Regions from separate parts of the Rossellomorea vietnamensis genome, predicted to be linked through region 1. Evidence: predicted binding sites of a transcription regulator. Region 1 holds the regulator's gene; the other holds the start of a gene.

Region 1 (11,186 bases):
CCTTCAATTGAATATTCGTCTGGTGATAATGGCGAAGAGGTCACACCCGTTCCCATGCCGAACACGGAAGTTAAGCTCTTCAGCGCCGATGGTAGTTGGGGGATCTCCCCCTGTGAGAGTAGGACGTCGCCAGGCGATACATATTTCGGAGGATTAGCTCAGCTGGGAGAGCATCTGCCTTACAAGCAGAGGGTCGGCGGTTCGATCCCGTCATCCTCCACCATGTTTTTTTACGAAAGTAAAATAAACGTCATTCAATTTGCCCAAGCAAATTTTCCACCCATGCCGGTGTAGCTCAACTGGTAGAGCAACTGACTTGTAATCAGTAGGTTGGGGGTTCAAGTCCTCTTGCCGGCACCATTGGTTTTTTATTTTGTGTCTTTTTTTAATTTCAGGAGCCATTAGCTCAGTTGGTAGAGCATCTGACTTTTAATCAGAGGGTCGAAGGTTCGAATCCTTCATGGCTCACCAAAGATTTTTGCGTAAGCAAAATTTCTTACCTTCATTTTCTCTAATGTGAAAATGAATAGAATATGCGGGTGTGGCGGAATTGGCAGACGCACCAGACTTAGGATCTGGCGCCGCAAGGCGTGGGGGTTCAAGTCCCTTCACCCGCACCATATTTCGCGGAAGTAGTTCAGTGGTAGAACACCACCTTGCCAAGGTGGGGGTCGCGGGTTCGAATCCCGTCTTCCGCTCCAAACTAGCCGGGGTGGCGGAACTGGCAGACGCACAGGACTTAAAATCCTGCGGTAGGTGACTACCGTACCGGTTCGATTCCGGTCCTCGGCACCAAAGTTTTTTGCGCCAGCAAAATAACTTTCCATACGTTACTATTATAGAAAATATTCTGCGCCCGTAGCTCAATTGGATAGAGCGTTTGACTACGGATCAAAAGGTTAGGGGTTCGACTCCTCTCGGGCGCGCCATATATCGGGAAGTAGCTCAGCTTGGTAGAGCACTTGGTTTGGGACCAAGGGGTCGCAGGTTCGAATCCTGTCTTCCCGACCACTTCTTTGGGGCCTTAGCTCAGCTGGGAGAGCGCCTGCTTTGCACGCAGGAGGTCAGCGGTTCGATCCCGCTAGGCTCCACCAAAAAGTTTTTATAAAAAGTCATTGACACTCAATGAGTGAAAATGATATGATTATCAAGTCGCTTCAAACAGAAGCGCTACATTGAACCTTGAAAACTGAACAAAACAAGACAATACGTCAACGTTAATTTAGATTTATTTTTAAAGAGCTATTCAAACTTTTATCGGAGAGTTTGATCCTGGCTCAGGACGAACGCTGGCGGCGTGCCTAATACATGCAAGTCGAGCGGATTGATGGGAGCTTGCTCCCTGATATCAGCGGCGGACGGGTGAGTAACACGTGGGTAACCTGCCTGTAAGACTGGGATAACTCCGGGAAACCGGGGCTAATACCGGATAACTCATTTCCTCGCATGAGGAAATGTTGAAAGATGGCTTCGGCTATCACTTACAGATGGACCCGCGGCGCATTAGCTAGTTGGTGAGGTAACGGCTCACCAAGGCAACGATGCGTAGCCGACCTGAGAGGGTGATCGGCCACACTGGGACTGAGACACGGCCCAGACTCCTACGGGAGGCAGCAGTAGGGAATCTTCCGCAATGGACGAAAGTCTGACGGAGCAACGCCGCGTGAGTGATGAAGGTTTTCGGATCGTAAAGCTCTGTTGTTAGGGAAGAACAAGTGCCGTTCAAATAGGGCGGCACCTTGACGGTACCTAACCAGAAAGCCACGGCTAACTACGTGCCAGCAGCCGCGGTAATACGTAGGTGGCAAGCGTTGTCCGGAATTATTGGGCGTAAAGCGCGCGCAGGTGGTTCCTTAAGTCTGATGTGAAAGCCCACGGCTCAACCGTGGAGGGTCATTGGAAACTGGGGAACTTGAGTGCAGAAGAGGAAAGTGGAATTCCAAGTGTAGCGGTGAAATGCGTAGATATTTGGAGGAACACCAGTGGCGAAGGCGACTTTCTGGTCTGTAACTGACACTGAGGCGCGAAAGCGTGGGGAGCAAACAGGATTAGATACCCTGGTAGTCCACGCCGTAAACGATGAGTGCTAAGTGTTAGGGGGTTTCCGCCCCTTAGTGCTGCAGCTAACGCATTAAGCACTCCGCCTGGGGAGTACGGTCGCAAGACTGAAACTCAAAGGAATTGACGGGGGCCCGCACAAGCGGTGGAGCATGTGGTTTAATTCGAAGCAACGCGAAGAACCTTACCAGGTCTTGACATCCTCTGACAACCCTAGAGATAGGGCTTTCCCCTTCGGGGGACAGAGTGACAGGTGGTGCATGGTTGTCGTCAGCTCGTGTCGTGAGATGTTGGGTTAAGTCCCGCAACGAGCGCAACCCTTGATCTTAGTTGCCAGCATTCAGTTGGGCACTCTAAGATGACTGCCGGTGACAAACCGGAGGAAGGTGGGGATGACGTCAAATCATCATGCCCCTTATGACCTGGGCTACACACGTGCTACAATGGACGGTACAAAGGGCAGCGAGACCGCGAGGTTTAGCCAATCCCATAAAACCGTTCTCAGTTCGGATTGTAGGCTGCAACTCGCCTACATGAAGCTGGAATCGCTAGTAATCGCGGATCAGCATGCCGCGGTGAATACGTTCCCGGGCCTTGTACACACCGCCCGTCACACCACGAGAGTTTGTAACACCCGAAGTCGGTGAGGTAACCTTTTGGAGCCAGCCGCCTAAGGTGGGACAGATGATTGGGGTGAAGTCGTAACAAGGTAGCCGTATCGGAAGGTGCGGCTGGATCACCTCCTTTCTAAGGAAGATTTACTAAAACGTTTGACACGTCGAAGTTTTGTTCAGTTTTGATGGTTCAACCATCAAAACATTTTTTATCTCTTACGAGATGAGAATTTGTGATTGTTCTTTGAAAACTAGATAAAGATAAATTGATAGTCAAGAAATTACCGAGTATCGCCATTTTAGGTTTTAAACCTGATGTAACAACCAATTCGGTTAAGTTATGAAGGGCGCACGGTGGATGCCTTGGCACTAGGAGCCGACGAAGGACGGGACTAACACCGATATGCTTTGGGGAGCTGTAAGTGAGCTTTGATCCAGAGATTTCCGAATGGGGGAACCCATTGTTCGTAATGGAACAATATCCTTACTTGAATACATAGAGTATGGAAGGCAGACCCAGGGAACTGAAACATCTAAGTACCTGGAGGAAGAGAAAGCAATTGCGATTCCCTGAGTAGCGGCGAGCGAAACGGGATATAGCCCAAACCAAGAGGCTTGCCTCTTGGGGTTGTAGGACACTCTATACGGAGTTACAAAGGAATGGAGTAGACGAAGAAGTCTGGAAAGGCTCGTCAAAGAAGGTAACAACCCTGTAGTTGAAACTTCATTCCCTCTTGAGTGGATCCTGAGTACGGCGGGACACGTGAAATCCCGTCGGAAGCTGGGAGGACCATCTCCCAAGGCTAAATACTCCCTAGTGACCGATAGTGAACCAGTACCGTGAGGGAAAGGTGAAAAGCACCCCGGAAGGGGAGTGAAATAGAACCTGAAACCGTGTGCCTACAAGTAGTCAGAGCCCGTTAACGGGTGATGGCGTGCCTTTTGTAGAATGAACCGGCGAGTTACGATCCCATGCAAGGTTAAGTTGATAAGACGGAGCCGCAGCGAAAGCGAGTCTGAATAGGGCGAATTGAGTATGTGGTCGTAGACCCGAAACCAGGTGATCTACCCATGTCCAGGATGAAGTTCAGGTAACACTGAATGGAGGTCCGAACCCACGCACGTTGAAAAGTGCGGGGATGAGGTGTGGGTAGCGGAGAAATTCCAATCGAACTTGGAGATAGCTGGTTCTCTCCGAAATAGCTTTAGGGCTAGCCTCATGTGTAAGAGTCTTGGAGGTAGAGCACTGTTTGGACTAGGGGCCCTCATCGGGTTACCGAATTCAGACAAACTCCGAATGCCAAAGACTTATCCATGGGAGTCAGACTGCGAGTGATAAGATCCGTAGTCGAAAGGGAAACAGCCCAGACCACCAGCTAAGGTCCCAAAGTATACGTTAAGTGGAAAAGGATGTGGAGTTGCTTAGACAACCAGGATGTTGGCTTAGAAGCAGCCACCATTTAAAGAGTGCGTAATAGCTCACTGGTCGAGTGACTCTGCGCCGAAAATGTACCGGGGCTAAACGTATCACCGAAGCTGTGGATTGACACCTCTAGGTGTCAGTGGTAGGAGAGCGTTCTAAGGACTGCGAAGCTAGACCGTAAGGACTGGTGGAGTGCTTAGAAGTGAGAATGCCGGTATGAGTAGCGAAAGATGGGTGAGAATCCCATCCACCGAATGCCTAAGGTTTCCTGAGGAAGGCTCGTCCGCTCAGGGTTAGTCGGGACCTAAGTCGAGGCCGATAGGCGTAGACGATGGACAACAGGTTGATATTCCTGTACCACCTCTTTTCCGTTTGAGCAATGGGGGGACGCAGGAGGATAGGGTAAGCGCACTGCTGGATATGTGCGTCTAAGCAGTTAGGCTGATGATGAGGCAAATCCCATCATCGTGAAGGCTGAGCTGTGACAGCGAGCGAATTATAGTAGCGAAGTTCCTGATTCCACACTGCCAAGAAAAGCCTCTAGCGAGGAAAAAGGTGCCCGTACCGCAAACCGACACAGGTAGGCGAGGAGAGAATCCTAAGGTGAGCGAGAGAACTCTCGTTAAGGAACTCGGCAAAATGACCCCGTAACTTCGGGAGAAGGGGTGCTCTGGTAGGGTGCAAGCCCGAGAGAGCCGCAGTGAATAGGCCCAGGCGACTGTTTAGCAAAAACACAGGTCTCTGCGAAGCCGTAAGGCGAAGTATAGGGGCTGACGCCTGCCCGGTGCTGGAAGGTTAAGAGGAGTGCTTAGCGCAAGCGAAGGTGCGAATCGAAGCCCCAGTAAACGGCGGCCGTAACTATAACGGTCCTAAGGTAGCGAAATTCCTTGTCGGGTAAGTTCCGACCCGCACGAAAGGCGTAACGATCTGGGCACTGTCTCAACGAGAGACTCGGTGAAATTATAGTACCTGTGAAGATGCAGGTTACCCGCGACAGGACGGAAAGACCCCGTGGAGCTTTACTGTAGCCTGATATTGAATTTTGGTACAGCTTGTACAGGATAGGTAGGAGCCTTGGAAACCGGAGCGCCAGCTTCGGTGGAGGCATCGGTGGGATACTACCCTGGCTGTATTGAAATTCTAACCCGCGCCCCTTATCGGGGTGGGAGACAGTGTCAGGTGGGCAGTTTGACTGGGGCGGTCGCCTCCTAAAGAGTAACGGAGGCGCCCAAAGGTTCCCTCAGAATGGTTGGAAATCATTCGCAGAGTGTAAAGGCACAAGGGAGCTTGACTGCGAGACCTACAAGTCGAGCAGGGACGAAAGTCGGGCTTAGTGATCCGGTGGTTCCGCATGGAAGGGCCATCGCTCAACGGATAAAAGCTACCCCGGGGATAACAGGCTTATCTCCCCCAAGAGTCCACATCGACGGGGAGGTTTGGCACCTCGATGTCGGCTCATCGCATCCTGGGGCTGTAGTCGGTCCCAAGGGTTGGGCTGTTCGCCCATTAAAGCGGTACGCGAGCTGGGTTCAGAACGTCGTGAGACAGTTCGGTCCCTATCCGTCGTGGGCGCAGGAAATTTGAGAGGAGCTGTCCTTAGTACGAGAGGACCGGGATGGACGCACCGCTGGTGTACCAGTTGTCTTGCCAAAGGCATCGCTGGGTAGCTATGTGCGGAAGGGATAAGTGCTGAAAGCATCTAAGCATGAAGCCCCCCTCGAGATGAGATTTCCCATCACGTATGTGAGTAAGATCCCTAGAAGATGACTAGGTAGATAGGTCAGAGATGGAAGCATGGCGACATGTGGAGTTGACTGATACTAATCGATCGAGGACTTAACCACAAAGAGTCATATTTATATGAACAACAATTGGTCGATACTCGGCTTTCTTGACATCAATCCTTTATCTAGTTTTGAAGGAACAACCCTTCAATTGAATATTCGTCTGGTGATAATGGCGAAGAGGTCACACCCGTTCCCATGCCGAACACGGAAGTTAAGCTCTTCAGCGCCGATGGTAGTTGGGGGATCTCCCCCTGTGAGAGTAGGACGTCGCCAGGCAAATAGGAAAAGAGTAGCTCTTAGTGAGTTGCTCTTTTTTGTGTTGTTTTGAAGTTCGAAAAACATTGTGAGAGAGACGCTGTTTTAGGGACAGAGTCTCTGCCTGTTGACGAAGAAGGGAATGGGTGATGGATGAGTGAACTGGTAAGGACGGTGTAAAGAAAATTCGACAAGCTGGCACGATTATTTGAAATACCGCATGATAAATCACAACCTCGCATGAAAAACCCTTCCCCCGCACGATTATCATCAATCCGGCATGATTCCCCTCAAAACTCGCATGATTGCTTTCCGAAAAGGCAAAGTAAATAAAAAATCCGCAACTTAGCCGTCTCAAAATCCCATCTAACATCACAATATCAGCTTAAGTAGACAATCTAACCTGAAAGCCAATCGAACGGAGAGAAAATAGCCAAAAAAAACGCTATTTAAGGAACGAAGCATTCTTGTCAGGATAGTTAGAATTCACTTCTTCCTGAGCCTAAACCAATCCCAATTGCCACTACTACAAAACCCACTCACCACGGCACCCCATCCTAAGACTTCTCACCTACGTTGTGCCCCAATTCCAAATTTCTATCCAACAATCTCACATTCACACGTTTAAAACCTTCCGTAAACAGGAAAACTTCTAAGGTCAAACTTCATAATTGCAAAGTTTAAAACACGGTTGTATAATTATAGTCAAATATAGTCAAAGTCAAAATGAGGAGGAGGTTTGATGAGGAACATATCCGACATCATTGAAAATTATTTAAAGAATGTGTTAGAACTGAGTGAAAGTGAGATAGTCGAGATTAAAAGAAGCGAGATCGCTGATAAGTTTCAATGTGTTCCTTCTCAAATTAATTATGTGATTAATACCCGCTTTACTGTAGAACGAGGGTATGTAGTAGAAAGTAAACGAGGCGGCGGTGGATACATCCGGATCATGAAGGTGAAGGCCCACGATCAGGTTCACTTGATCGACCAGCTAGTGGCATTGATTACACAAACGATCAGTCAGAATACGGCAGCTGATATTGTTTTTCGGTTAGTCGAAGAAGAAATCATTTCTGAAAGAGAAGCCAAGATCATGCTGAGTGTGATGGATCGATCGGTCATCATGGTTGAATTACCCGAACGGGATATACTGAGAGGACGAATGCTTAGAGCCATGCTGGATACATTGAAGTATGAGTAAGGGTTAAAGAGGTGAATGGGATGGTTTGTCAAGAGTGCAATGAAAGACCTGCGACCCTTCATTTTACCAAGGTGGTAAACGGGGAAAAAACAGAGGTTCACTTATGTGAGCAATGTGCTCAGGATAAGGGTGAGATGTTTATGTTTGATTCTTCTCCCGGCTTTTCTGTGAACAATCTATTGGCAGGTCTTCTTAATATAGCTCCTGCATTTAAGCAGGCAAAGGAAACCGAGATTCCTAAGACAGAAGTTTTACAGTGTGAAAAATGTAAAATGACGATTCATCAGTTCATCAATGTGGGACGCTTCGGCTGTGCCCATTGTTATGAGACGTTTAAAGAGGAACTCACTCCATTATTAAAGCGTGTTCATAATGGAAATGTCGAGCATCACGGTAAGGTTCCGGAACGTATGGGCGGAGCCATCCATGTAAAAAAGAAGGTATTGCAGTTGAAGTCTGAATTGCAAACGATGATTGCGGATGAAGAGTTTGAGAAAGCAGCCGAAATCCGAGACGAAATCCGCTCCCTGGAAAAGGAAATGAAGAAAGAGGGAGGCGATAACGAATGAGTCTTGAGAAATTCTTGAGTAATGCCGTCAGTTCCTGGATGAGTGAGGAGGGACCGAATTCGGATATTGTCCTCAGCTCGAGGGTAAGGCTTGCGAGGAATCTGACGGACTTCCGTTTTTCCACTCTTTATTCTTCTGAGGAAGCCCGGGAAATCGTGGATCGGGTAAAGGAGAAGCTCACATCATACCCGAAGAATTTAGGAGAATTAGAATTTTTACCTACAAGTGAGATTCAGCCTCTTCAAAAGAGGGTATTAATGGAGAAACACCTCATAAGTCCGAATCTCGCAGAGGAAACGAATTATGGAGCTGTCCTTTTATCAAGTGAGGAAGATATTAGCATAATGGTAAACGAAGAGGACCATATTCGAATACAGTGTTTATATCCAGGTCTGCAATTGAAGGAAGCTCTAAAGAAAGCCAATCAGATCGACGATTGGTTTGAAAGTGAATTTGACTTTGCGTTTGATGAGAAGCATGGCTACTTAACGACTTGTCCTACCAACGTGGGGACGGGGCTCAGGGCTTCAGTCATGATGCACTTGCCGGGACTGGTGTTGACGCAGCAATTGAACCGTATCATCCCTGCGATTAATCAACTGGGGTTAGTGGTGCGGGGGATCTACGGAGAAGGCAGCGAAGCGCTGGGGAACATCTTTCAGATCTCCAATCAAACGACACTTGGTAAGTCGGAAGAGGATATCGTAGAAGATTTGTTAAGTGTTGTGAAGCAGATCATCGAGAAAGAGCAATCGGCAAGGGATGCATTAGTTCAAACGTCAAACATACAATTAGAGGATAGGATCTTCCGTTCTCTAGGGGTGCTGGAGCATAGCAGGATCATTGAGTCCAAGGAAGCTGCGAAATGTTTATCGGATGTCAGGCTTGGAATTGATTTAGGATACATCAAAGTGATATCTAAGAATATATTGAATGAACTAATGATTTTAACCCAACCTGGTTTTTTACAACAATATTCTGGAGGTCCATTGAGACCAAATGAACGAGATATAAGAAGGTCTTCTTTGATTCGGGAGCGAATTAAGTTAGATAAAGATACATGTGAGGAGGAAAAATAATATGATGTTTGGTCGATTTACAGAAAGAGCCCAAAAAGTACTGGCATTAGCTCAAGAAGAAGCGATTCGTTTGTCGCACAGTAATATTGGTACTGAACATATTTTATTAGGACTTGTCCGCGAAGGTGAAGGAATCGCTGCCAAGGCACTTACGGCATTGGGACTGAGCCCTGAAAAGATCCAGAAGGAAGTTGAAGGATTGATCGGGAAAGGAACCGAGAAATCTCAAACGATCCATTACACACCTCGTGCGAAGAAAGTGATTGAACTTTCCATGGATGAGGCCCGTAAGCTGGGTCACTCATATGTAGGAACGGAACATATTTTACTGGGGTTGATTCGCGAGGGTGAAGGAGTGGCCGCCCGGGTACTCGGTAATCTGGGTGTCAGCTTGAATAAAGCGAGACAGCAGGTATTGCAGTTGCTTGGAAGCAATGATTCAAGCAACCATCAGGGTGGAGGCAACGCCAATGCCAATACGCCTACACTTGACAGCTTAGCCCGTGATCTGACAGCCATTGCCCGTGAAGGCAGCTTGGATCCGGTCATTGGTCGAAGCAAGGAAATTCAGCGCGTCATTGAAGTGCTGAGTCGTCGTACGAAGAATAACCCGGTGTTGATCGGTGAGCCCGGAGTAGGTAAGACAGCGATCGCAGAAGGCCTTGCACAGCAGATCATCGCCAATGAAGTGCCTGAAATCCTGCGTGACAAACGCGTGATGACCCTTGATATGGGTACGGTGGTAGCCGGTACGAAATACCGCGGAGAATTCGAGGACCGACTGAAGAAGGTCATGGATGAAATCCGTCAGGCGGGTAACATCATCCTCTTCATCGATGAGCTCCATACGTTAATCGGAGCAGGAGGGGCTGAAGGGGCGATTGATGCCTCCAACATCTTAAAGCCTTCCCTTGCACGTGGGGAATTGCAATGTATCGGTGCCACGACATTAGATGAGTACCGTAAATATATTGAAAAGGATGCAGCGCTTGAGCGCCGTTTCCAACCAATTCAAGTCAATGAACCAACGGCTGCAGAGTCCATTCAGATCCTTAAAGGATTACGTGATCGTTATGAGGCCCATCACCGCGTGTCGATTACGGATGAAGCGATTGATGCTGCAGTGAAGCTTTCTGATCGCTATATTTCAGACCGCTTCCTACCGGATAAGGCCATCGATTTAATTGATGAAGCAGGTTCCAAGGTGCGCTTACGTTCTTATACGACGCCGCCAAACTTGAAAGAGCTTGAAGCAAAGCTGGAAGAAATCCGCAAAGAGAAGGATGCAGCGGTTCAAAGCCAGGAATTTGAAAAAGCGGCTTCACTAAGAGATTCTGAGCAGAAGCTTCGTGAAGAGCTGGAAGAAACAAAGAACACATGGAAAGAAAAGCAGGGGCAGGAAAATACAGAAGTAACTGTTGAGGATATTGCGAAGGTTGTTTCGAACTGGACGGGAGTACCGGTATCGAAATTGGCTCAAACGGAAACGGATCGCTTACTCAAATTAGAGGAAATCCTTCATTCCAGAGTCATCGGACAATCAGAAGCAGTCGTTGCTGTTTCGAAAGCCGTGCGCCGTGCACGGGCCGGCTTGAAAGATCCGAAGCGTCCGATTGGTTCCTTCATTTTCTTAGGACCTACTGGAGTCGGGAAAACGGAATTGGCAAGAGCACTTGCAGAGTCCATGTTCGGTGATGAAGATGCGATGATCCGCATTGATATGTCCGAGTACATGGAGAAGCATTCGACTTCCCGTTTGGTCGGTTCTCCTCCAGGATATGTGGGATACGAGGAAGGCGGTCAGTTAACGGAAAAGGTTCGCCGCAAGCCATATTCGGTCGTTCTTTTGGATGAAATTGAAAAAGCACATCCGGATGTATTCAATATTCTCCTTCAAGTTCTGGAGGATGGCCGTTTAACAGACTCTAAAGGAAGAACGGTAGACTTCAGGAATACAGTCCTGATCATGACTTCAAACGTTGGTGCACAGTCCCTTAAGAGCAATAAATACGTAGGGTTCAATATTCAGGACGGGAAACAGGATTATAAAGATATGAAAGGAAAGGTCATGGAAGAGCTGAAACGTGCTTTCCGACCTGAGTTCCTTAACCGTATCGATGAAATCATCGTGTTCCATTCCCTTGAAAAAGACCACTTGAAAGAGATTGTGACATTGATGTCAAACCAATTGACAACC
Region 2 (11,186 bases), 1.2 Mb from region 1:
CCATTTCCAAAACCTCCTCGAAGGGGTTCTTTTAAAGAATTTCCGGAAAGCTTCAGAGGCTCTTGCAGAATTGGGGTTCCTGCTTCCAGACGCCAGTCCGAAGACGATTGAGCCTGTGCTAAAGGAATTTGTCACTCTGGATATGGAGCAGTTTAAACAGATGGATCTGATATCAGTAAAGAAGGAAATCAACGAAATGGTGAAATCACTTCCTGTCCAGGTTCCGACCCGCTTTATCTTTTTAGGGCGGTCCTTCGCCACCATCGAAGGACTTGTCCACACATTGAGCCCGGATGAAGAAACCCTTGATGTCGTTAAACCAGCCTTTATGGATTGGGTGAAGGATGGGAACACGAACAAATGGGAGCTTCTTATGAAATGGGTCAGCGCCCAACCTCTTTTTCAGACCGTTCAGAAAGTAAGGCAGTTGTTGGATCTACCTGAAAAAGCATTGGAACAAAAGGATCATCATCAGCTAAACGGGTTTCAATTTAAACTATTCGAGGGTCAAAAGAAGCAGGCTTTTGTCCTTTTACTTGCAGGATGCATCGGGGGATTCACAGGACTTGCGCTCGGTATGGAGGTCATCTGGCAAGGAAGCTTTGGCCTAGCCGCTTTTGGTGTCGCAGGGTATTGGATTATTGCCAGAAGGCAACGAAACTGGTTGAAAAAACTCAAAAATGGACAACTGTAGTGAGAGTTGTCCATTTAAATGAAAAGCTCAGAGTCGACTCTGAGCTTTTTTCCTTTATTAATATACTTTTTAAGTACGATTCTATTCAGCCCTCTGAAATTCACTCCTTGATACTGAGCTCTTCATCACGGAATCCATAAAGGTTTGAATCGATGCGTAGTCGTCATACAGAAACAGTAAGGTGTCACCCGGCTGTGACATCTCCCACGCCATGAACAAAGCATGGATTTCCTCCGGTTGCACATGAATCGTTGGATGTCCTTTGGATTCATCCACCCCTCTGGTCAGCAAATGGATGGTTTCTCCCGGAGTCCTTCCCCTTAAATTCAGATCTTCCTTGATAATGAAGATATCAGAATGCTTTCCAAAAATCCTTCCCATTTCCTGAATCGTTTCGTCTTTCCGGTCTCCCGCAGCTGAGCCAACCGTGATGACCCTTCCATCCTTCAGATGGGCAATGGTATCGTATAATGCCCTTAAGCCTGCCGGATTATGGGCGTAGTCCACAATAATGGTCCTTCCTTGTACGATTTGAACATTGAATCGTCCACGATTCTGATTTTCAGTCGGTAGAAAACTGATCACCTTGCTTCTAAGTTCGGAGAGTGGGCGCCCTAAAGAATGTGCAGCGGCAAGAGAACCAAGCACATTCAAGACATTATACTTGGCAGCACCATTGATGGTGATGGGAATATGGGAGACCGGCAAAAATCGTTCCGTTTTCCCCTCACAGGTATGCATGATCCATCCTTCATCCATGTACCAAGCCTCATTCCCACTTTCAATATGCTCCTGTATCACTGGATTTGAAAGAGATAATGAGAAATAGATAACCTTTCCATACGTTTGAGTGGCCATTTCGACACATCTCGGATCATCCGCATTCAATACGCACGACCCTCCTGGTAGAACCACTTCGGCCACCGTCTGCTTCAGCTTTTTTAAATCCTCCAGTGTATCTATGCCATTCAATCCCAGATGATCTTCACTGATATTAGTGACGATGGACACGTCACAGTGCCTGAAAGCCAGACCTTCCCTCAGCATGCCGCCTCTGGCCGTTTCAAGTACGGCAACGTCCACACCAGGGTGGGAGAGGACTTTCCTGGCGCTTTTTGGACCGCTGCAATCGCCTTCATCGATTTGTTGTTCGGCGATCCAAACGCCGTCAGAGCATGTGAAGCCGACGGTTACATCCTCCTTCTGTAATAAGTGGGAGACCAACCGGCAGGTCGTTGTCTTACCGTTCGTTCCTGTCACAGCGACTATCGGGATGGCCGCTTCCTCGCGATTTTCGAATAAATAGTCAACGATCGCTCCCCCGACGTCCCGGCTTTTTCCTTCTGAAGGATAATGGTGCATCCGTATCCCAGGCGCAGCATTCACTTCAAGGATGGCTGCAGCCCCCTTTTCGAATGGGACGGTTACATCCGTTGAAAGGATATCGATTCCGGCAATGTCAAGACCAATGGCAACCGCAGCTCCTTCTGCCATCTTGCGGTAATGAGGATGAACCTCATCTGTCACGTCAATGGCTGAACCACCGGTGGAAAGGTTCGCATTCCCCAATACCTCAAGACTTTGTCCCATTTTAAGGACAGTATCCAGGGAGTGTCCTTCCTTCTCCAGATGTACAACGGTTCGTTCATCCAGGGGAATCCTGCTCATGGCTTTCTCATGTCCCTCTCCACGCAAAGGATTTTTGTTTTCGCTTTCAATTAATTCCTTTATTGTTTTTCTCCCGTCACCGATTACCGTGGGAGGCTGGCGAAGACTGGCTGCTATGAGTTCATTGTTCACGACAAGGAATCGGTAGTCCTTTCCTTTATAGTAACGTTCAATGATATAGTCAGTCCCTTCACTGTATACACAGCGGAAGGCCGTTAACAGGTCCATTTCATTCTGGATATCCGTCACGATATTTTGTCCCTGGCGTCCATTGACTGGTTTGATTACGAGTGGGAATCCGATCTTTCCTGCAGACTGAAGAAGCTCGTACTCGTTTGAAACTACATCCCCCTCTGGCACTGGCAGACCTGCACTCTTCAATAACATTTTCGTCGCATCTTTATCACAGGAGTCCTCTACAGCAAGATAAGAGGATTGACTTGAAATGGTCGCCTGTACGAATTTTTGTTTCTTACCGGTCCCGAGCCTTAAATGGCTGTTTGTTCCCGTTCTTTCGACTGGTATCTTCCGTGCTTTGGCGGCTTGAAAGATGGCCTCTGTGCTCGGCCCCATTTTATGCAGATGATAGAGATCGGAAGTTTCTGATATGTAAGGTTCGGCACTGACCTCTTTATGTTCGAGGATGGCTTCTACGATTTCCATCGCTGCTGTAAACGCATAATATCCGGACTTCTTTTCCACATAATCGTATGTCACGAAATAAATCCCTTTCCGTTCGCTCGTGATTGTTTTGCCGCGCTTTACAGTGATTCCCGCCAGATGCTGGATTTCCAGTGCGATATGTTCAAGGATGTGACCCATCCACGTCCCTTCATACAAGCGTTCCACAAATCCCCCTGCATACCCCCTTGAACAGGTGTGTGTGAACAGGGACGGCATGACCTTCAGCAATGTGTCGGTAAATCCTTCCAATCGGTTGGAGGGCTTTTCTTCGAACTCCTCTATATCGAGTTCGATGCAGATCGTCGGCTTGAAGCTGTATAAGTTAGGACCGGATAAGTAGTTGACGCGATTGATTTTCATTAAATGTTCTCTCCTTAAGATATAATTAATTCCCTTTTGGTTAAATCAAAGATCGCGCCCTCACCCAATGTGTGAAAACGAATATCTGATATGGTCATGTTCTCTTTATTTTCAGCAACATCTATATAGGAAGACGTTTTCCCGTCGAAAATGCTCACATTGAATTCACCGATCACTTCAAATTGATTCCGTTCACTGTTGACCCAAATCGCTGTATTTTCATCGATCCCCACCCCGATAATTTGAGGATTTAATGCAATCGCCCTCATCAGCCTTGAAAACCTGTCACGCTGGGAAAAGTGCTGATCTATTATGACGTCTTCGAGAAATCCGAAGCCAGATCCCATTTCGAGGATCGAGACATCCTGCTTTTTTGAGATTTTGGATGATATGATCATCAACCTGCTCATGACGGCAGCCCCTGCACTGGTCCCGCCTATGACCAGACCTCCCTTCCATTCTTTAAGACAGTGTTTATAGAAGGTTGTCCCCCCCAGGAGACTCGTGAGTCTGAGTTGATCTCCGCCTGTCATGAATAACCCCGATAGAGAGGAAAGCTGCTCGATCAATTCAGGATCATCCGCTTTCTCGCGGGAATCCAGATGGAGCAATAGTGGTTTTGTTCCATGAAGGGTGTGAAACAAACTTGCGTATTCATTCCCCACTTCTTCCGGATAAGCTGTAGCAGTCGTAACGATCCCAATCGGACCTTGTCTATTTTGACATATTGTAGCGAACTTCGATAAGATGACCTTCTCATCCGTTTTATCCTCGTTGCCACCAATGATCAGCAAATCACCTTTTGCCATCCTCCATCAACCTCTTCGCTCTCATTTAATTTCCAAAAATAGTTCAGAAAATTAAAAATATATTTTGTGTTCAACAAAGCATCTATACCCCTGTTTACCATTGATTAAACCTATATAAAAACAGAACATGACCAGGTCCAATCCTTTCTGAAGGTGAAGACCTGGCCATCTGGCTATAAGATCACTTTCTTCGATTTTAAATTTATAGTAATATATTTACAGGAGGGATACCATGACAAATCGTAAAGAACCGTTCAATGATGTGACCGACCATATGTCTAAAATTGAAGGGGCGCCCATGAACCAGCCCGGAAAGGAGAGTCTTCCACTCGGGATCCGGATTATCGGTTATGTAATCATTGGGTTCACGGGCCTTATGTCTTTATTTGCCCTTATTTTCGGCTTGTTAGATTGAAATTTGTTCCTCTATGATTCAGGGTGATACTGATACTTCCACAGTTCAATCCGGTTATTTCCTATAAAGTGGACCCCTTCCGCTTCCAGGGACAGTCTCTGAGTCATCATTTGCTCCTCATCACGAAATCCGACTTCCCCTTTGCTGTTCAGAACCCTGTGCCAGGGGAGTTTATACTTTTCACTCATGGAGTGGAGAATCCTCACGACCTGCCTTGCAGCCTTGGGGCTACCTGCCAGCTCCGCAATTTGTCCGTATGTCATGACCTTTCCCGGAGGAATATCGGCTATGATGTTCACCGCCCGTTCGGTAAACGGCTTCATGCATGTTCACCTCCCTTCTTCCTTTCAATTATGTATGACCCTTATGGAAATAGGAAGTACAGAATATAGGATATCATGTCTTCATCAAGTCACGTTCCTAGAAGATTCGCTCTCTTTATATTAAACTGTATATGAATGAATAGAAGGACGTGATAAGAATAATGGATATTAAACTGATTGCACTGGATATGGATGGGACACTCGTCAACCATGAGGGCGAGGTATCTCCTGAAAACGAACAAGCCATTCAGCGGGCAAAGGAAAAGGGAATTCATGTTGTATTGAGTACAGGACGCTCTCTTTTTACATGCAGGGACATTTCAGATGAGCTTGGTCGTTCATCTTATCTTGTCACCGTGAATGGCGGGGAGATCTACGATTATGAATACAATCTTGTAGACCGCATCCCCCTTGATATTGATCTTGTAAAGCAGCTATGGGCGCTTAAAGAAGAGCATGATGTGTATTTCTGGTCTTCCACTTCCCAAGGCTTATTCAATAGCAGGAAACCTTTTGAGCAGGATATCGAATCTTATAATTGGCTGAAGTTTGGCTTTGATATCCAGGATGATGATGTCCGCAAAGTCATGTTGGATGAACTGGTGAAGAATGAAGCACTTGAAATTACGAACTCCTCACCAACCAACATCGAAATCAATCCAGCAGGGGTCAATAAGGCCGCTGCCCTGGTAAAAGTGTGTAAATGGCTGGACCTTTCAATGGATCAAGTCATGGCAGTCGGGGACAGTATGAATGACATCGCGATGATCCGAGAAGCTGGATTCGGTGTGGCCATGGGCAACGCTCAGGAAGCAGTGAAAGAAGCAGCGGACTGGGTGACGGGGATCAATACTGATCACGGTGTCGCTCAGGCAATCGATAAAGTACTGAAGGAAATGAACTAACTAGTGTAAAAGTGCCTGATTCTCTATCGAATCAGGCACTTTCTCTTTTCACCGGGTCTATTCCTCTCCTGTAACGTCTATACTAATGGAAAAACAAGGATTGTACCCAACTATGTACTTATTACTGATCGTCGTTGTCTATTTACTTTTTGCAAAGTTCTTTATTGATTGGAAACGCTGGAAGGACTATTATCCAACGGTGCAGTTTTATATTATCTGCAATCTCACCTATAACGTGATTTTTTATAACCACACCTTATGGGAATATAAAGCGGTGACGGTAGACTGGCTGAATCATACATTGATCGATCTTGTTTTTACCTTTTTCATCATTCCAGTGGTGATTATGATCTATCTCCGTTATTTTCCTTACCGGAAAAAGAAGATTGTTTACGTTTCAAGCTGGATCGCTTATTTTACATTTCTCGAGTACTTATTTCATAAAAAAGGGCTTTTCCTTTACGAAAATGGCTGGAATTTGGGATGGTCTGCTGTATTTAACATCATCATGTTTACCATTTTGGGGTTGCATCACAAAAAACCGCTGCTTGCACTCCTCCTTTCTGTTCCCATCATCGGCATCCTTCTGTTGATCTTCCATCCATCTTTTCATGAATTAAAGTGAGGGTGTTTTCATGAGTTCCTTTTCCACACCTGTATTTATAGTTTCGATTCTTGGGGTGTATATAACGATGGCCATTTATATCGCCATTTTGAAACGAAAAGAATAAAGAAAAGGAGCATCCCCATTCCGGATGCTCCTTTCCCTGTTTATTTCACGATAATCTCATCATTTTCAACTGATACGATCAGTTCCGTTACGCCTTCTTCATCAAGAAGGAAGTCGGCGATCTTATCTTCCACTCTTTCCTGGATCACCCGGCGCAATGGTCTTGCACCAAATTCAGGGTGATATCCGAGCTCCACGAGTCTGCGCTTCGCTTCTCCGTCAATTTCCACGGTAATCCCCTGCTCCTTGAGCTCAGCCTGCAATTCATTCAGCATCAGATCAAGAATTTCCAGCAGCTCAACCTTTTCCAGAGATTCGAATTCAATGATACTATCGAATCGGTTCAGGAATTCCGGTTTAAAGTAGGCACCCAGCGATTGAAGAATATTCGTTTCTTTAATGGCATCTGTGCCACCGGTATTGAAACCTACGACGGCTTCCTTCTTATCCGTCACCCCGGCGTTACTTGTCATGATGATCACAGTTTCTTTGAAGCTCACCGTTCTGCCCTGACTATCCGTAAGACGGCCGTCTTCAAGAATCTGCAGGAACATATGCTGTACATCCGGGTGTGCTTTTTCAATTTCATCCAAGAGTATGATGGAGTACGGATTTCTTCTTACTTTCTCAGTCAGTTGACCGGATTCTTCATGACCCACATAGCCAGGAGGGGATCCGATCAGTTTAGACACAGAGTGTTTCTCCATATACTCACTCATATCAAGTCGGAGCATGGAATCTTTAGATCCAAACAACTCTTCAGCCAATGTCTTCGTTAATTCCGTTTTCCCGACACCCGTCGGTCCGACAAATAGGAATGTTCCGATCGGACGGTGCTTTGCTTTCAAGCCTGCCCGGCTTCGTCGGATGGCTTTCGCCACTTTTTTCACGGCTTCATCCTGTCCGATCACTTTATGAGCAAGGTTTTCTTCAAGGGATTTCATCCGCTTGCGATCATCACTTTGAAGCTTTCCAACAGGAATGCCTGTTTTGGTCTCAATGATTGCCTGGATCAAGTCCTTTTCAACAAGTGCCTTAGAATCAGAGGATTCCTGCCCAAGCTGCTTCTCCAAGGACGCTTCCTCATCCCTCAGGATTGCTGCCTGCTCATAATTTTCTTCTTTCGTTGCCTGCTCTTTCTTCACTCTTACTTCATGTAATTTTTTGTGTATGGCCGTTTTATCCTTGCCTTCAGATAGAAGGTTCACTTTTGAACCTGCCTCATCCATGAGATCAATCGCTTTATCCGGCAGGAATCGGTCCTGAATATAACGATGTGACAATTTCACACAAGCCTCGATGCTCTCATCAGTAAATTTCACCCCATGATAGTCTTCATAGCGGCTTTTTAAACCCTTGAGAATTTCAATGGCTTCTTCCGGAGTGGGCTCATTGACCATGACAGGCTGGAAACGACGTTCGAGTGCCGCATCTTTTTCGATTTGACGATACTCTTTAAGGGTTGTCGCACCGATCACCTGCAGTTCACCGCGGGCAAGCGCCGGTTTTAAAATATTCCCTGCATCCATGGATCCCTCTGCAGAACCTGCTCCCACTAATTGATGGATTTCATCGATAAAGAGCATGACGTTCTCACGACTCTGCAATTCACTGATGATGGCTTTCAACCGTTCCTCGAATGAACCCCGTACACCTGTACCGGCGGTCAAGGAAGCAACGTCCATCACATATACTTCTTTGTTTAATAATTTTGACGGCACATCGCCTGCTACGATTTTACGTGCCAATCCTTCCGCAATGGCTGTTTTCCCGACACCGGGTTCACCGATCAGTACCGGATTGTTTTTATTGCGGCGGTTCAGGATTTCAATCACACGATCCACTTCTTTGTCTCGACCGATAACCGGATCGATCAAACCGGCTTTAGCGGCTCCAGTGACATTACGTCCGAACTGATCGAGGATGCCGTTTCCACCATTCCCACCTTTCCCTTGAGCTGAAGAAGATGGCTGTTGCTGGTTTTGGAATCCATGGTCAGGACTTCCGTCCATGCTCATACCTTTGAACAATTCATCAAACGGGAATCCTCCGTGAATGCCAGAAGGGGTTTGCTGCTTTTGAAAGCAAGCAGAACACATTTTCATACTGGATTTCTTACCATTCAGTTGCGTATAAACTTCAACCGTTGCTTGATTATGATGACATACTTGGCATTTCATAAACATGACCTCCTGTTGTCTTGTTATATATAAAATGGTTTGTTAATTGGTTTATGGTTAAGGTCATTTTAGAATTTGACTATGTTTGACTTTGACTTTATTTGACCTTATGAATACAGTATAATTTGACCTTTTTTGACTTTCAACATTTTTGCTTATGGAAATTTTTTCTCAGCTCCCACTTTCCCGTTGATTGAAGAGTATAGTAGGGTTGGATAGATAAATCAATTAATTGATTTATTGATACTCCACTCCTGAAAAACACAAAAAAGCCGGCATGTCCGCCGACTCTATTAATACCAATGCTCCCAGTTGTCTTTATAGCACTCATGCTTCTTTGTATGGCATGTGCAGTTTTTAATCTTTTTCAATTCGCATAGAATGTCTTCTAGAAGATCTTTGATGTCTTGATGCTTGTCTTTTTTACAATCATCATGCTTATAGGATTCACAAGGTTTTTTATACATATGCTTATTCACCACCTTTTCAACCATTGGGATCATATTCATCACATTTGCCATGCCCCCTAAGTTTCCAAGTGAAGCCATTGCATCCAGAGAACCCTTTCCTTGAGAATCTAACAGTCCTTTGAGATGATCCTCACTCAGTAATGAGCTTAATTTCTCTTTTGCCGATTCCAGATCCAGTTTACTTCCATCTTCTTTTGTGTATTGATTGATTAAATCCATTAGTCCTTCTAGTGGATTATTTTTTTCACTCATAGATTTCCCCTCCATCTTATTGCAAATCCCTCACTTATTCAGTACTTGTAAAGCACCTTACATGGTTATCTTATGTATGTATTGCTAGTTTCGAATGATAGAAACGTCTATTTTCTAGTAAAAAGGGCTATTTCAACCATAAAAAAATGCTAGACCTAAAGAGCAGGTCTAGCATTTTCCCGTTACTATTTCTACTATCTTTATACTAATTCACGATCCCAATGCCGATGTGCTGCGATGGCTGCAGTGAAGTCCTCTGCGAATGACTTCATGTCTTCCCCGGTTACCACGCCCGGACCCTTCACACCTGCTTCTTCCAGCCAGTGTAAACCTTCATGTGTGGCACCGATCGGTTTAAAGTGAGAATACGCTTCTTTTACAAAGTAGGTGGTATCTTGAGAGAATTTCTTATCTACGTTTTCTCCACCTACAACGTACAGGCTGTCGAATAAGACCGATTCTCCCGTTAAGAATGTGTGGTCCACTTCAAGCTCTGTGCCGTCATCACCTTTGCGCGTCCCCAGTTTGTCACTGATGATTTCAGGCTGAATCCCTTCTTCTTTAAGGGCAGAGAGGACACGGCTCACTTCTTCCCCTTTGAAGCCATTCCCTACGATGACACCGACTTTGCGGGTAGCCGGCTTCTTTTTCGTGTTTTCCTGACTTAAAGCCGGGGAAGATTTCGTAACCTTCGATCCTTTTCCTTCAGGTACTTCTATATTGATCGCTTCCGCAAAACCTTTTGCCAGATCCATACTGACGTTTGCAAACATATCGACGATCTGTTTCTGAACCGATTTGCTTTTCACTTTTCCCAGCTCAAAGCTGAAGGCTTGAATGATATGCTCCTTCTCCGGCTTACTCATGCTATTCCAGAATAGTGTAGCCTGAGAGAAGTGGTCCTTGAAGCTTTCACTTCTTGTACGTACTTTCCTGCCCTCCATCTTTTCCTGATAGTGGGTGTACCCGCCTTCTTTCTCAGAAGCAGGGGCCGGTGTATTATGAGCCAGTGAATTGTTATGATAGCTCACCGGTCCTTTATTGATCGTATGGCGTCCGTATCCATCACGCTGGTTATTGTGGAAAGGACACACAGGTCTATTGATCGGAAGCTCGTGGAAGTTTGGTCCCCCGAGACGGATTAATTGTGTATCTGTATAGGAGAATAGGCGTCCCTGTAACAACGGATCATTGGAGAAATCGATTCCAGGCACAACAGATCCAGGATGGAATGCCGCCTGCTCCGTTTCGGCAAACACATTGTCCACATTGCGGTTCAACGTCATTTTCCCGACGATCTTCACAGGGATCTCCTCTTCCGGCCATAGCTTCGTAGGGTCAAGGACATCAAAGTCAAAGTTGAACTCATCTTCCTCCTTGATGAGCTGAACACCCAGTTCATACTCCGGATAGTCCCCTCCCTCGATGGATTCGTATAGATCACGACGGTGGAAATCAGGGTCTTTTCCGTTAATCTTCTGTGCTTCATCCCAAACGAGTGAGTGTGTTCCGAGTACAGGTTTCCAGTGGAATTTCACGAAATGGGCTTTCCCTTCCTCGTTCACCAGACGGAATGTATGGACACCAAAGCCTTCCATCATACGGAAACTGCGGGGGATCGCCCGATCGGACATGGCCCACATCACCATATGAGCGGACTCCTGATTGTTTGCAATAAAGTCCCAGAATGTATCGT

Evidence for each region. The regulator CtsR, encoded in region 1, represses protease genes until heat stress. The targets are predictions, from matches to a motif close to ATGGTCAATAAAGGTCAAACA.
Region 2: a site for CtsR is predicted at 8,891-8,911, ahead of N5C46_RS08195 (ATP-dependent Clp protease ATP-binding subunit). Genes of this name have one in related genera too.

Annotation. Positions count from the first base shown of each region.
Region 1 covers NZ_CP104558.1:2,730,299-2,741,484, reverse strand. Annotated here, with positions in the region: rRNA gene rrf (5S ribosomal RNA) at 19-135, shown strand; tRNA gene N5C46_RS14195 (tRNA-Val) at 148-223, shown strand; tRNA gene N5C46_RS14190 (tRNA-Thr) at 285-360, shown strand; tRNA gene N5C46_RS14185 (tRNA-Lys) at 396-471, shown strand; tRNA gene N5C46_RS14180 (tRNA-Leu) at 536-620, shown strand; tRNA gene N5C46_RS14175 (tRNA-Gly) at 627-701, shown strand; tRNA gene N5C46_RS14170 (tRNA-Leu) at 707-795, shown strand; tRNA gene N5C46_RS14165 (tRNA-Arg) at 853-929, shown strand; tRNA gene N5C46_RS14160 (tRNA-Pro) at 935-1,011, shown strand; tRNA gene N5C46_RS14155 (tRNA-Ala) at 1,019-1,094, shown strand; rRNA gene N5C46_RS14150 (16S ribosomal RNA) at 1,255-2,805, shown strand; rRNA gene N5C46_RS14145 (23S ribosomal RNA) at 3,004-5,939, shown strand; rRNA gene rrf (5S ribosomal RNA) at 6,042-6,158, shown strand; gene N5C46_RS14135 (CtsR family transcriptional regulator) at 6,880-7,341, shown strand; gene N5C46_RS14130 (protein-arginine kinase activator protein McsA) at 7,362-7,910, shown strand; gene N5C46_RS14125 (protein-arginine kinase McsB) at 7,907-8,989, shown strand; gene clpC (ATP-dependent protease ATP-binding subunit ClpC) at 8,991-11,186, shown strand, end outside.
Region 2 covers NZ_CP104558.1:1,577,246-1,588,431, forward strand. Annotated here, with positions in the region: gene N5C46_RS08160 (ABC1 kinase family protein) at 1-694, shown strand, start outside; gene cphA (cyanophycin synthetase) at 776-3,406, opposite strand; gene N5C46_RS08170 (cyanophycinase) at 3,421-4,215, opposite strand; gene N5C46_RS08175 (hypothetical protein) at 4,448-4,630, shown strand; gene N5C46_RS08180 (MGMT family protein) at 4,642-4,953, opposite strand; gene N5C46_RS08185 (Cof-type HAD-IIB family hydrolase) at 5,115-5,858, shown strand; gene N5C46_RS08190 (CBO0543 family protein) at 5,971-6,483, shown strand; gene N5C46_RS08195 (ATP-dependent Clp protease ATP-binding subunit) at 6,630-8,768, opposite strand; gene N5C46_RS08200 (hypothetical protein) at 9,062-9,490, opposite strand; gene N5C46_RS08205 (catalase) at 9,691-11,186, opposite strand, start outside.